Regions from separate parts of the Paenibacillus sp. D51F genome, predicted to be linked through region 2. Evidence: predicted binding sites of a transcription regulator. Region 2 holds the regulator's gene; the other holds the start of a gene.
The links. Region 2 encodes CtsR, which represses protease genes until heat stress. Its sites were predicted from a motif close to ATGGTCAATAAAGGTCAAACA; they were not measured.
Positions count from the first base shown of each region.

Region 1: a site for CtsR is predicted at 3,192-3,212, ahead of clpP (ATP-dependent Clp endopeptidase proteolytic subunit ClpP). Genes of this name have one in related genera too.

Region 1 covers NZ_JBKFAO010000006.1:26,647-33,499, reverse strand. Annotated here, with positions in the region: gene ACLBWT_RS12565 (phosphoglycerate kinase) at 1-399, opposite strand, end outside; gene gap (type I glyceraldehyde-3-phosphate dehydrogenase) at 512-1,516, opposite strand; gene ACLBWT_RS12555 (sugar-binding transcriptional regulator) at 1,680-2,705, opposite strand; tRNA gene ACLBWT_RS12550 (tRNA-Arg) at 2,936-3,010, shown strand; gene clpP (ATP-dependent Clp endopeptidase proteolytic subunit ClpP) at 3,298-3,879, shown strand; gene ACLBWT_RS12540 (SIMPL domain-containing protein) at 3,943-4,734, opposite strand; gene ACLBWT_RS12535 (HPr family phosphocarrier protein) at 5,632-5,901, opposite strand; gene whiA (DNA-binding protein WhiA) at 6,037-6,853, opposite strand, start outside.
Region 2 covers NZ_JBKFAO010000019.1:30-6,882, forward strand. Annotated here, with positions in the region: gene ACLBWT_RS21660 (GNAT family N-acetyltransferase) at 266-1,441, shown strand; gene ACLBWT_RS21665 (CtsR family transcriptional regulator) at 1,766-2,230, shown strand; gene ACLBWT_RS21670 (UvrB/UvrC motif-containing protein) at 2,258-2,773, shown strand; gene ACLBWT_RS21675 (protein arginine kinase) at 2,889-3,932, shown strand; gene clpC (ATP-dependent protease ATP-binding subunit ClpC) at 3,929-6,394, shown strand; gene ACLBWT_RS21685 (antibiotic biosynthesis monooxygenase) at 6,608-6,853, shown strand, end outside.

The DNA.
Region 1 (6,853 bases), on a different contig from region 2:
CTGCTTGGCGAATTCCGGATCGTTCTTCTCCTCGCCCGGGTTGAAGCGGGTGTTCTCGAGCAGCAGGACGTCGCCGTCCTGCAGCGCGGCGGCTTTGGCCTGCGCATCGGGACCGGCGGTATCGTCGGCTTTGGCGACCGGCTTGCCGATCAGCTCGGCCAGGCGCGCAGCGACCGGAGTCAGGCGCAGCTCTTCCTTCACTTCGCCGCCAGGACGGCCGAAGTGCGCGGCCAGAATGACGCGCGCGCCCTTCTCGATCAGGTACTGGATCGTAGGCAGCGTTTCCCGGATCCGGGTGTCATCGGTAATCGATCCATTTTCCATCGGCACGTTGAAATCGACGCGTACGAATACGCGTTTGCCCGCTACTTCCACATCACGAACGCTCTTCTTGTTCACAGCTGCTCGCCCTCCCGGTAGTGATTTCTATGGATAAAACATTGCTAAAGAGGAGAACGATCAATCGTCTCTCCTCTTTAGCTGTGGAATCGTCTATGCGATTAGGGACTTCTTACAGGCCTTTGGAAGCGATGTAAGCAGCCAGGTCGACGACACGGTTGGAGTAGCCCCACTCGTTGTCGTACCAGGAGATGACTTTGACCATGTTGCCTTCAACAACCATCGTCGACAGGGCGTCGATCGTGGAGGAAGCCGCATTGCCGTTGTAGTCGCTCGATACGAGCGGCTCTTCGGAGTAGAACAGGATGCCTTTCATGGAGCCTTCGGAAGCTTCCTTCAGGGCAGCGTTCACTTCTTCAACCGTTACATTCGATTTCACTTCGGCTACGAGATCCGTTACGGAAACGTTTTTCGTAGGAACGCGCATAGCCATGCCGTTCAGCTTGCCTTTGAGCTCAGGCAGAACGAGGGATACGGCTTTGGCAGCGCCCGTGGAGGAAGGAATGATGTTTTCTGCGGCAGCGCGTGCGCGGCGCAGATCCTTGTGAGGAACGTCCAGTACGGATTGGTCGTTCGTGTAGGAGTGGATCGTCGTCATCATGCCTTTTACGATGCCGAACTTGTCGTTCAGAACTTTGGCGAAAGGAGCCAGGCAGTTCGTCGTACAAGAAGCGTTGGAGATGACCGTGTGAGCGGAAGCGTCGTATTGCTCTTCGTTTACGCCCATGACGATCGTGATGTCTTCGTTTGTTGCCGGAGCGGAGATGATGACTTTTTTCGCTCCGCCTTTAAGGTGAAGCTCGGCTTTTTCTTTAGCCGTGAAGATGCCCGTCGATTCAACGACGATCTCGGCGCCTACGGAGCCCCAAGGCAGGTTCTCCGGGTTGCGCTCTGCAAAGACTTTGATCTCGCGGCCGTTGACGACAAGCGCGCCTTCTTTAGCTTCTACCGTAGCGTCCAGGACGCCGTGGGTGGTGTCATATTTGAGCAGGTGGGCCAGCGTTTTCGTGTCCGTCAGGTCGTTCACAGCGACGATTTGAACCTCGCTGTTATTCAGTGCTGCGCGGAAGACGTTGCGTCCGATACGGCCAAATCCGTTAATACCAACTTTAACCATGGTTGATATTCCTCCTGTTAAATGAAGTTTGATGATGCATTTATCTCAAAGCAATTCGCATGCCCTGCCCCTGGCAGGCGCAGAGCCCGCGGATTGCCATGAAAACAAGTTTGTCCGCGCGGCGCGCATGGACAAGAACCATTATCACCTTGCGGCATGGCTCTTATTCCGTCAGCGCCGCGATTTCGAGGGCGGCAGCCTCGTCGGTGACGAGGATGTCCTCGTGGCCGAACCTCAGAACCGCCGAGATGGCCTCCGCCTTGGAGCGGCCGCCGGCCACACCGATGACGACCTCGGTCGTCGCGATGTCCTCGAGCCGGATGCCGGCTGTCTGCATCTTGTGCACGACGTTGCCGCTGCGGTCGAAGTAGTAGCCCCAGGCTTCGGCAAGCGCGCCGTCCGCCTTGAGCGAGTCGGCAAGCGCGCCGTCGATCCGTCTGCGCCGGGCCATCACCATGGCATCTCCGATGCCGTGAATGACGATGCGCGCGCTGCGGATGACCTCGACGATCTCCTTCACTCCGGGCTCCTGCATGAGGCTCGTGTAGGCCTCTTCGCTGAGATGGTCCGGGACGTGAAGCATCCGGTACTGCGCCCCCGTCCGCTTGGCCATCGTCGAGACGATCGTGCTCGCCTGGTATTCCAGGCTCTCTCCGAGCCCGCCCCGTGCCGGCACGAACAGGTTGCTCCGACGCGGCGAGCTCGAGGCGAGCTGCGACGCGACGCCCGCAAGCGTCGTGCCTCCGGTCACCGCCACGACATCCCGCTCGCCCAGCACCTGCAGGAGCGCTGCGGCTCCGGCGCGGCCAAGCTCCCGCTTGGCGCTATCCGATTTCTCGGAATCGCCGGGAACGATGATGACCTTCTGCAAGCCGAACCGCTGCTTGAGCTTCTCCTCCAGATCGCTGAGGCCAAGCAGCCCTCCGAGCTCGGGCTCCATCTCCTCCAGCAGCCGTCGTCCGGCCGGGCTGATGGACATGCCGGAGGATTTGATCTCAAGCAAGCCTTGCTCCTTGAGAAAATCCGTCTCCGCCCTCAGCACCCTCTCTGTCATCGACAGGGAGGCAGCCAGAGTCCGGCGGCCGATCATATCCGAGAGCATGACTTGGTGCAGGATCGCATAACGGCGGCGGAGCGTATCGACGAGATCCGGAACGAGCTGACGCTGCAAATCAATAATGCTGCGCATGAGCGCCCCCACTCCACTCGTGCATGGCCATAATGGGACATTTTTAGTCCCAGCCATTCATTTTACGTCCCACACCATCATTTTACCTCTTTTAGATAACCCCCGCAAGTGAGGAATACCCGATGTAAACGGTTGCCGACACCCGATTTCCGGATTTCTTTTCACGGAAACCTTTAGTGTTGCTTTTTCCTGCCAGCTGTTATACAATCTTAGACGTTACGTTTTTACAAGCGCCCGTGGTCCAATGGATATGACGTAGGCCTCCGGAGCCTGAGATCTAGGTTCGATTCCTAGCGGGCGCGCCAATTTACACATATGGATTCATACATAGAAGGATCGGCATCCGTGCCGATCCTTTTTTTGCATCCGGAGGGGATCGGACTTAGGATCGAAAGGCGCCTCATCGCTTCCGGCTGCCGAACGGAAGCTCCTGGTTTAAAGAATAAGGAAGCCGGTTAAACTGGGCTATTGACGGCTGTCCCGACTTCTTTGACCAAATTTGACTTTAAAATCGCAATCCATTAAAATGAAAAAGCAGCACCCCGCATATCCACTATTTATGAAGGTTATAAGGAGGGACTCGCACTTGGACATGAATTTTGTGCCTATGGTCATCGAGCAAAGCAACCGCGGTGAGCGCGCCTATGATATTTATTCCCGGCTGCTCAAGGACCGCATCATCTTCCTCGGCACCGGCGTCAACGATGTGGTGGCCAATTCCATCATCGCCCAAATGCTGTTCCTTGCAGCGGACGACCCGGAGAAGGACATCTCGCTTTATATCAACAGCCCCGGCGGCTCCATCACGGCCGGCATGGCGATCTACGACACGATGCAGTTCATCAAGCCGGATGTCTCCACGATCTGCGTCGGCATGGCGGCTTCCATGGGTGCGTTCCTGCTGACAGCAGGCGCCAAGGGCAAGCGGTACGCGCTGCCGAACAGCGAGGTCATGATTCACCAGCCGCTCGGAGGAGCCGAAGGCCAGGCGAGCGACATCGAGATCCGTGCCCGCCGCATCCTCAAGATGCGCGACAAGCTGAACGCCATCCTGTCCGAGCGTACCGGCCAGCCGCTGGAGCGCATCGAGAAGGATACCGACCGCGACAACTTCATGAGCGCGGAAGAGGCGACGGCTTACGGCCTCGTCGACAAAGTGATCGAGAAGCTGTAAGCTCGGCTGAATAGACAAAAGAACAGCAGCCCCCGGATTTTCCGGGGGCTGCTGTTCTTTTGTCTATTTGAGGGAGAACAATACGGTAATGTCGGAGGTGACGTCGACCTCGCCTGCATCCACGACGGTGTTGGCCGAAGAATCCGACGCTGCTGCCATCTTCATCTGTGCTCTCTCGATGATCGGCTGCACGACCTGGGCTCCATTCTCCGAGATCGAAACGACCTCGCCGAGCGTGCGGCCCGATGCCTGGGCCAGCGTCATCGCTTTGACCTTGGCGGCTTCCACTGCCTTCTGCAGCGCCTGCTGCGTGTAGGCATCTCCTTTTTCCGTTCCGAAGGAGATGTTGTTGATCCGGTTGGCGCCGGCCGCTGCAAGACCGTCGACGAGATCGCCGGTCTTATCCATGTTGCGGTAGGAAATCTGGATGTCCTGCACCGCCGTGTATCCGGTCAGCACTTGGCCTTCCTTATCCGTATAGCGGTATTGCGGCTGCACCGAATAGTTCGTCGTCTTCAGATCCTTCTCCGCGACTCCGAAAGTGCCTGTCAGCGCCTTGCGCACGGCGTCGTATTTCTTGGCCGCTCCAGCCTGCGCTTCCTTGGCCGTCTTGGCCGTCACCGATACGCCAGCCGATACATAGGCGATATCCGGTGCGACCGACACCTTGCCTTTACCCGTTACGGCGACTGTATTCAACACTGCATTCTCCGTTCCTGCGGCAAATGCCGGCTTGTTGAGCGGCTGACCGCCAAAGGCATTCCACGCCATCAAAGATCCCGCTGTGATTCCCGCCGCTAGAAGCAGCACCTTGCTCTTATGCATCAGCCCGCCAGCCGCATTTCGTTTGTCCATTCCCAGCGCCTCCTTAGGTGTTGTCCTCTTGAAACGGCATGCAGATCCAAAAGGTTGCATTTACCATCAAGGATTGACGATATTGTTTACTTTGAGACCTGAAAGCGGACGGAGCCGAGTCTCAGGCGGACTCAGCCTGAGAAGGGATGGCCCGGCTTGCCGTAAATCCCAGCCTCCAGCCCGGTTCCATGCCGGGCATAGCTTGCAGTATCCGCCGGCTGCAGCACGGTTTGATTGGCATCGGACATACCTTCCGTTTCCGGCGCCCCAATTCGATTTGACGACGAACGAACATCACATACGGTAACCATACTGTTTCAACAGCCTTAATCCCGATTTGGTTTGTATCGGGTATCCTTCGACATCGGCCGGCTTCAGCCCAATTCCATGTTATCGGACATACGATCCGCTATTTCAACGATTTCAGCCCATTTTGAATCTTATCGGACATACGATCCGCTATTTCGGGCCAAACGTGTCCATTCGACCCTTTTTAAAGAAAATAACGGATCTCATGTCCGTTAAATTTATTTTAATGGCAAAATCGAACCAAATAACGGATCCTATGTCCGATACCGATTTCAGCTTCTTCGCTAAAGGCATTGCTCTGCCTCCAACCGACTATTCGCATTGAATGCCTGATGCAGAAGCGACGCTTGCCAGGATACTGCGACCCCAATGTCACCCCGCCCATGCTCCATTCCGACACTCCGAACCAGTAATCGGCCCTAACAACCCTATAACGACGTCTGTTCAAAAGTTCCGCCAACCAACCAAAGCCGGTTTCAGATCAGAAACACACTCGAGACAACCAGCCTGCGGAAATCAAAAAAAGCCCCCTGCGGGAGCTTTCGTGAAGCGCGTCCAAGGCTGCTCTTGCAGCGCCCGGAGGCTGATTTATTGGTTCTCGAGCTCTTCCTTGCTCACCAGGGAAACTAAAGCGTTTACAGCCTGCTCTGCATCGGAACCCTCGGCACTGACGTAAACTTCCGTGCCGGAGCTGATGGCAAGGCTCATGATGCCCATGATGGACTTGGCGTTTACTTTCTTCTCGTCCTTTTCCACGAAAATCTCGGAAGAGAACTTGTTCGCTTCCTGCACGAAGAGTGCAGCCGGTCTTGCGTGAAGACCCGTCTTGAGTCTAACGACAACGGGTTGTCTGGTCATGAAATCTATACCCCCTAGTTCATTTTCACTGCTGCAACGGCGCTTCACGCGCTCGGTAACATCATCCGTTTCAGGTATGAGGAAATCTGGCCACGATTGCTACCATTATACCATCGGCCCGTGTAAGTTAAAAGTTCAGCTTCCACGCAATTTTTCGGCCAGCTCATCGATCTTGCGAAGCCTGTGGTTCACGCCGGACTTGCTGACGGAGCCCTTCAGCATCTCGCCGACTTCCTTGAGGTTCATGTCGGGATGCAGAAGACGGATTTCCGCCACCTCGCGGAGCTTCTCCGGCAGGTTCTCCAGCCCCATTTCCTTCTGCAGCAGACGGATATTGTCGATCTGGCGCACAGCTGCCCCGATCGTCTTGTTGAGGTTGGCCGTCTCGCAGTTGACGATGCGGTTGACGGAGTTCCTCATGTCGCGCATGATGCGGACATCCTCGAATTTGAACAAAGCCTGATGAGCGCCGATGATGTTCAGCAGCTCGATGATCTTCTCGCCTTCCTTGATGTAGAAGATGAATCCCTTCTTGCGCTCGATGCATCGGGCGTTCAGCCCGAATTTGTTGGCCAGCGCCACCAATGCCCCGCAATGCTCCTCGTACATGCAGGAAATCTCCAAATGATAAGAGGAGCCTTCGGGGTTGTTGACGGAGCCGCCGGCCAGAAAAGCGCCGCGCAGGTAAGCGCGCTTGCAGCAAGGACGTTTGATCATATTCTTATCTATGCCCTGATTGAACATGAATCCTTCGGAAACGATGTTCAGATCCTTGAGAATTTCCTGGACCTTGGCCGGAATCCGGACAATGTAGACATTGTTCTTCTTCAGCCTCATCTTCTTGCGGACAAGCAGCTCGGTGTGGACGTCGAATATCTTCTTGATCAGGCTGTAGATCCGGCGCGCGATGGCCGCATTCTCCGTCGAGATGTCGAGGATGACCTTGCGGCTA
Region 2 (6,853 bases):
GGGAGAGTAGGACGTCGCCAAGCACAGAGAGAAGCCTGATCCGCGAGCAATCGCCGGTCAGGCTTTTTTTGATTTCTTTCATCCAAGAGACATTCATACATGGATAACGAAAAACCAAATGAACCTTAAAGAACGTGCAAAGTTAAGGGGAGGAATAATTTCCGGCGTTGAAAATGAACCCTATTAAAAAGGATACAAGTGGGAAATAAATACAATATGTGTCATAATAGCTCTATACCTATCATCTTGGGAAAGAGGGTGCAGGATGAAAATTAGAACATTGAAGCCGGAAGAATTCGACGAACATATGAAGCTTAGCCAATATGCCTTCCAAATTGAGCTTTCCGCAGAGGAGCTGGAGCAGGCCAGAGCAAGAGCCAAGTGCGAGGAAGTTATCGTAGGTGTCGAGCAGGAACGAATCGTCTCCCAGGTCAGAATCATTCCACTCGAGGTGAACTGGAACGGCATCGTGCTGAGGATGGGGGGAATCTCATCTGTCGCAAGCTGGCCGGAATCGAGGCGTTCCGGGCATGTGGGCAAGCTGCTCCGTCATGCGATGGAGGAAATGAAAGCGAACGGCCAATCCATTTCCATGCTGGCGCCGTTTTCGATTGGATTTTACCGCAAATACGGCTGGGAGCTGTTCATCGACCGGGTCAAGTACACCTTGGCGACAGACAAGCTGCCTCAACGAATGCACAACAACGGCAAAGTCGAGCGGATTCAAGTCCGCGATCATGCCGAGCTGCTGGGCATCCTTTATCAGACCTATTCGGAGGGCTTCAATGGCACGCTGGCAAGGACTTCGGATTGGTGGGAGCATTCGGTCTTCAAGCGGAAGCAAGGGGATGCGGTGCTGTACCGGAGCCAGAACGGCACGCCGGAAGGGTATGCCCTCTACAAGGTGAAGGAGAGGCGTCTCGACATTCATGAGCTCGTCTATCTTACGGAAGAAGCGAGGGTGGGGCTTTGGAATTTCTTCAGCAATCATGATTCCATGATCGATTCCGCTGTGCTGCATACCTATGCGGGGGATCCGCTGCCTTATCAGCTTGTCGATCCGCGCATCGAGCAGAGCATTCATCCTTATTTCATGGTTCGTATCATCGATGTCCAATCTCTCGTCAAGCAGCTTCCGTTCGAGCCGGGAGTCCGCGATCAGTTTGTCCTCCAGATTCATGATGAGGACGCATCCTGGAATGACGGATTGTGGATGCTGGAAATCACGGAGGAGGGCAGGGGCAGCCTTTCCCGGTATCAGGATGGAACTTCGTCCAAGCGCCTTGATCTCTCCATCGGAACTTTGGCTGCTCTTCTCATCGGATATAAGCGCGCGCGGGATCTCCAGCAGATGGATCATATCTCGGGTCCGCGGCCGGAGGCCGTCCGGCTGGGCAGCCGAATCCCTGACGGGATGACGAATTTCATGGACTTCTTCTAACCGGAGTATAAAGCGGGGCGTCTTATCCCAAGCTGATAACGACAGCAGGGCGAGGCTGCCTTTTTGCATAGATGGCAGCAGTGGAAGTTTCCTTGACCTTTTATGAAAAAGGAGTATAATCAAAGATATAAGTCAAAGAAAGTCAAAGTCAGTTGCCTCTGATCCAGCCTTACGCAAGGCTAAGATCCTTTTCTTCCGGTCCCCGTTCGCGGGTCTTAATTTGCGCCGATGAGGGAATGCTACAGGGACGCCTTTGGCTGTTTGGCTTCTAACCGCAATTCAAGAAAAATCCTGAAGGTGCCCCGGCATAGGGAGGTGGGTGAAATGCGAAACATTTCCGATGCATTGGAGCAGCATTTGAAGCAGCTGCTTCAGGACAGTCCCGAAGGTGCGGTGGAAATACAGCGCAACGAATTGGCGGACAGCTTCTCCTGCGTGCCGTCGCAGATCAATTATGTCATCAGTACCCGCTTCACGCTCGAGAAGGGATACCTCGTGGAGAGCAAGCGAGGGGGAGGCGGCTATATCCGGATCCAACGGATCGAGCTGCCTGCGCTCAAAGCCATCCACGGCCATATTCATCATACGATCGGCAATCAAGTCGATCAAAGCGCCGCAGAAGGACTTATTTACCAATTGGAAGAAGCTTTATTCATTTCCAAGCGAGAGGGCAGCCTGCTCCGGGCGGCTGTATGCCGGGAGTCCATCGCGATCAAGCTGCCGCAGCGCGACGAGCTTCGGGCCAGGCTGCTGAAGGCGATGCTGATCTCGCTTCTGGGTAAGCAATAGAGAAGGACCGGTGAGGAGGGACGCGGCATGCTTTGTCAGGAATGCGGCAAAAGGCCGGCAACGCTTCATTTTACCAAGATCGTAAACGGAGAGAAGACGGAGTTCCATATCTGCGAAGCCTGCGCCCGCGAAAGGGGCGAAGGCATCCCGGGAGCTCCGAACGGCTTTTCCATTCACAGCCTGTTGTCTGGGCTCATGGATTTCGAGCCTGCGGGAAGCTTGGCAGGGACGAAGCAGGCGGTGCCGCGCTGCGAGGAATGCGGACTTACGTATTCGCAGTTCTCCAAGCTAGGAAGGTTCGGCTGCAGCTCTTGCTACAAGCATTTCGGGGAAAGACTCGATCCTCTGCTGAAGAGAGTGCATGGGAATACGGTCCATGTCGGCAAGATCCCCCGCCGCTCGGGCGGAAGGATTCAAACGCAGAGGGAAATCGACCGGCTGAGGCAGGAAATGAAGAGCTCGATCCAGAAAGAAGAGTTCGAAGCCGCCGCCAAGCTCAGGGACGAGATCCGCGAGCTGGAGAAGCAGATCAAGGAAGCCTGATGGTCGGAAGCATCCAGATAGACATCATAAGCGCAGCTTCCGCAAGGGGGCTGCACGGTAGGGAGGGATTGGATTGGCAGCCAACCGGTTTGCCCAGAAGGCGCTGAGCGAGTGGATGAAGGGAGACGGACCCGATTCGGATATCGTCTTCAGCAGCCGGGTAAGAATCGCCCGCAACCTGCACAATTATCCCTTTCCGATTCTGGCCACTAGCCAGCAGTCCTCGGAAGTCATGAGCAAGCTTGCTTCCGTGGCGCAGGAAGGGAAGCTTGAGCCGATCGGCCCGTTCGAGACGATCGTTCTTTCGGATCTCAGCGAGCTGGAGCGCAGGGTGCTGGTGGAGAAGCATCTGATCAGTCCCGCGCTTGCGAACGAAGCCCGTGCGGGAGCGGTCGTCATGAGCGAGAACGAATCCGTCAGCATTATGATTAACGAAGAGGATCATTTGCGCATCCAATGTTTATATCCGGGTTTCCAGGTCCAGGAGGCATGGAAGCTTGCCAGCAAGATCGACGATATTTATGAGGAAGCAGTCGACTTTGCTTTTGATGAGAGACGCGGATTTCTGACCAGCTGTCCCACCAACGTGGGGACCGGCATCCGCGCATCCGTCATGATGCATCTGCCGGCGCTCGTGCTCACGCAGCAGATCAACCGAATCCTGTCCGCCATTACTCAAGTGGGGCTGGCTGTGAGGGGGCTGTACGGCGAGGGAAGCGAGGCGCTCGGCAATCTGTTCCAGATTTCCAACCAGATTACGCTTGGACAGTCGGAGGATGAGATCATCGACAATCTGCATGGCGTCGTCAGGCAGATCATGGAGCATGAAAAAGCGGCCCGCGATCGTCTGCAGGCGGAGTCGCGCCTTCGGCTCGAGGATCGGGTGATGAGATCTTACGGCATCCTGTCCCATGCGGCGGTCATGGATTCCAAGGAATCGGCTCAGAGATTGTCGGATGTTCGGCTTGGCATCGATCTGGGCTTGATTCGGGATGTTTCCCCGCAGGTTATGAATGAGTTGATGGTAATGACCCAGCCTGGCTTCCTGCAGCAGGCATTCGAGGAGAAAATGAATACGGAGCAGCGCGATGCAAGGCGCGCGGAGCTGATCCGCAGCCGGCTGCTCCCTGTAATCCATGATGGAGGTGCTTACGAATGATGTTTGGACGATTTACGGAACGTGCGCAGAAGGTGCTCGCTCTCGCCCAGGAAGAGGCGGTGCGGCTTGGACATAACAATATCGGCACGGAGCATATTCTGCTCGGCCTCATTCGGGAAGGCGAAGGCATCGCGGCCAAAGCTCTGATCGCGCTTGGTCTGGGACTCGAGAAAATACAGGACGAGGTGGAATCGCTCATCGGCCGCGGCCAAGAGCAGCCTAGCAACATCGCCTACACGCCTCGTGCGAAGAAGGTCATCGAGCTGTCCATGGACGAAGCCCGCAAGCTGGGGCATACGTACGTCGGCACGGAGCATATTCTGCTCGGCTTGATCCGCGAAGGCGAAGGCGTGGCGGCCCGCGTGCTGAACAACCTCGGCATCAGCCTGAACAAGGCGCGGCAGCAAGTGCTGCAGCTGCTCGGCAGCAGCGAGGCGGTATCGAGCAACCACGGAGCGCCGGCCAACGTCAGCACGCCGACCCTGGACGGACTTGCACGCGACCTGACAGCTTCCGCCCGCGAGAACAACCTGGATCCCGTCATCGGCCGCAGCAAAGAGATCGAGCGCGTCATCCAGGTTCTCAGCCGCCGGACGAAGAACAATCCTGTGCTGATCGGCGAGCCCGGCGTCGGCAAGACGGCGATCGCCGAAGGTCTGGCTCAGAAGATCATCGCCAACGAGATTCCCGAGACGCTTCGCGACAAGCGCGTCATGACGCTGGATATGGGCTCCGTCGTGGCAGGCACCAAGTATCGCGGCGAATTCGAGGACCGGCTCAAGAAGATCATGGATGAGATCCGCCAAGCGGGCAACATCATCCTGTTCATCGACGAGCTGCACACGCTGATCGGGGCAGGCGGCGCGGAAGGCGCCATCGACGCCTCCAACATCCTGAAGCCGGCGCTCGCCCGTGGCGAGCTGCAATGCATCGGCGCCACCACTCTCGACGAGTACCGCAAGTACATCGAGAAGGATGCCGCTCTCGAGCGCCGCTTCCAGCCGATCACGGTTGATCAGCCTACTCCGGACGAAGCGATTCAGATTCTGCATGGACTTCGCGATCGTTACGAAGCCCATCACCGCGTGAAAATCACGGATGAATCCATTGTGGCGGCAGTCAAGCTGTCCGACCGTTACATCACCGACCGCTTCCTGCCGGATAAAGCGATCGACTTGATCGACGAGGCCAGCTCCAAGGTCCGCCTGCATACCTATACGATCCCGCCGGATCTGAAGCAGATGGAAGGTCGCCTCGACGAGGTGCGCAAGGAGAAGGATGCCGCCGTTCAGAGCCAGGAATTCGAGAAGGCCGCGGCGCTCCGCGACACGGAGCAGAAAATCCGCGAAGAGCTAGACACGACGAAGAATACGTGGAAAGAAAAGCAGGGACGCACGGATTCCGAGGTAACTCCGGAGGACATCGCTCAGGTCGTCGCCAACTGGACGGGAATCCCGGTACTCAAGCTTGCCGAGGAAGAAACCGAGCGCTTGCTTAAGATGGAAGAGATCCTGCACAGCCGCCTCATCGGCCAGGAGGATGCCGTCAAGGCCGTCTCCCGCGCCGTTCGCCGCTCCCGTGCCGGACTCAAGGATCCGAAGCGTCCGATAGGTTCCTTCATCTTCCTCGGTCCTACCGGCGTCGGCAAAACCGAGCTGGCCCGCGCTTTGGCCGAGGCGATGTTCGGAGACGAGAATGCGGTCATCCGCATCGACATGTCGGAATATATGGAGAAACATTCCACTTCCCGCCTCGTTGGCGCTCCTCCGGGATACGTCGGCTACGAGGAAGGCGGCCAGTTGACCGAGAAGGTCCGCCGCAAGCCTTACTCCGTCGTGCTGCTGGACGAAATCGAGAAGGCGCATCCGGAAGTGTTCAATATTCTGCTGCAGGTTCTGGAGGACGGCCGACTGACCGATTCCAAAGGCCGCGTGGTCGATTTCCGGAATACGCTGATCATCATGACGTCCAATGTCGGCGCCGATCAGATCAAGCGCAACTCGACGCTCGGATTTACGGCCCAGCATGATGCCGGACGCGAGTTCAACCAGATGAAGGAAAAAGTCATGGGTGAGCTGAAGAAGAGCTTCCGTCCCGAATTCCTGAACCGGATCGACGAGTCCATCGTGTTCCACTCCCTCGCAGAGGAGCATATCGCCCGCATCGTGACGCTGATGTCCGACGAGCTGCGCAAGCGGCTGCGCGAGCAGGAAGTCGACTTCGATCTCACGGACAAAGCGAAGGATTTCTTGGCCAAGGAAGGCTTCGATCCTGCCTACGGCGCGCGTCCGCTGCGCCGTGCGATCCAGAAGCATATCGAGGACCGGCTGTCCGAAGAGCTGCTGATGGGCAATATCAAGAAAGGCGATATGCTGGTGATCGACGAGGAGAACGGCGAGCTGACCGTCAAGCCTCATCCGGAACAGCATAAAGCCGAGCAGGAAGAGACGGCTGCGAAGTAAGCCGCTTGCCTTGCAGATTCGAAGGATGGAACGGCTGATGCCGGACGTCCAGACGGATTTGCGGATAGCCTTCGTTCCATTTTGGAACGGAGGCTTTTTTTATTTCCAGCGGGAAGGGCAAAAAACCGAGGACAGGGCGTCGTTTGTGCCGGGCTGCCCAGGCTGTTAAACTGAGAAAAGAGCGTTCCCATTCTCGCAAGGAGGCGAAAGGTAATGATCGTCGTAACGAATACGATTCAGATTAAGTCGGGCTTCGGAGAACAGGTGGCGGAAAGGTTCAAAAACCCGAAAGGCGTCCATACGATGCCGGGCTTCGCGGGCATGGAGCTGCTGCTCGACCGCAAGGAGGAATCGGACGAGCTGAAGGTCGTGACGCATTGGACGGATAAGGCCAGCTTCGACAACTGGGTGAACAGCGATTCGTTCAAGCAAGCGCATGCGCGGCGGGCTCCTGAGGGA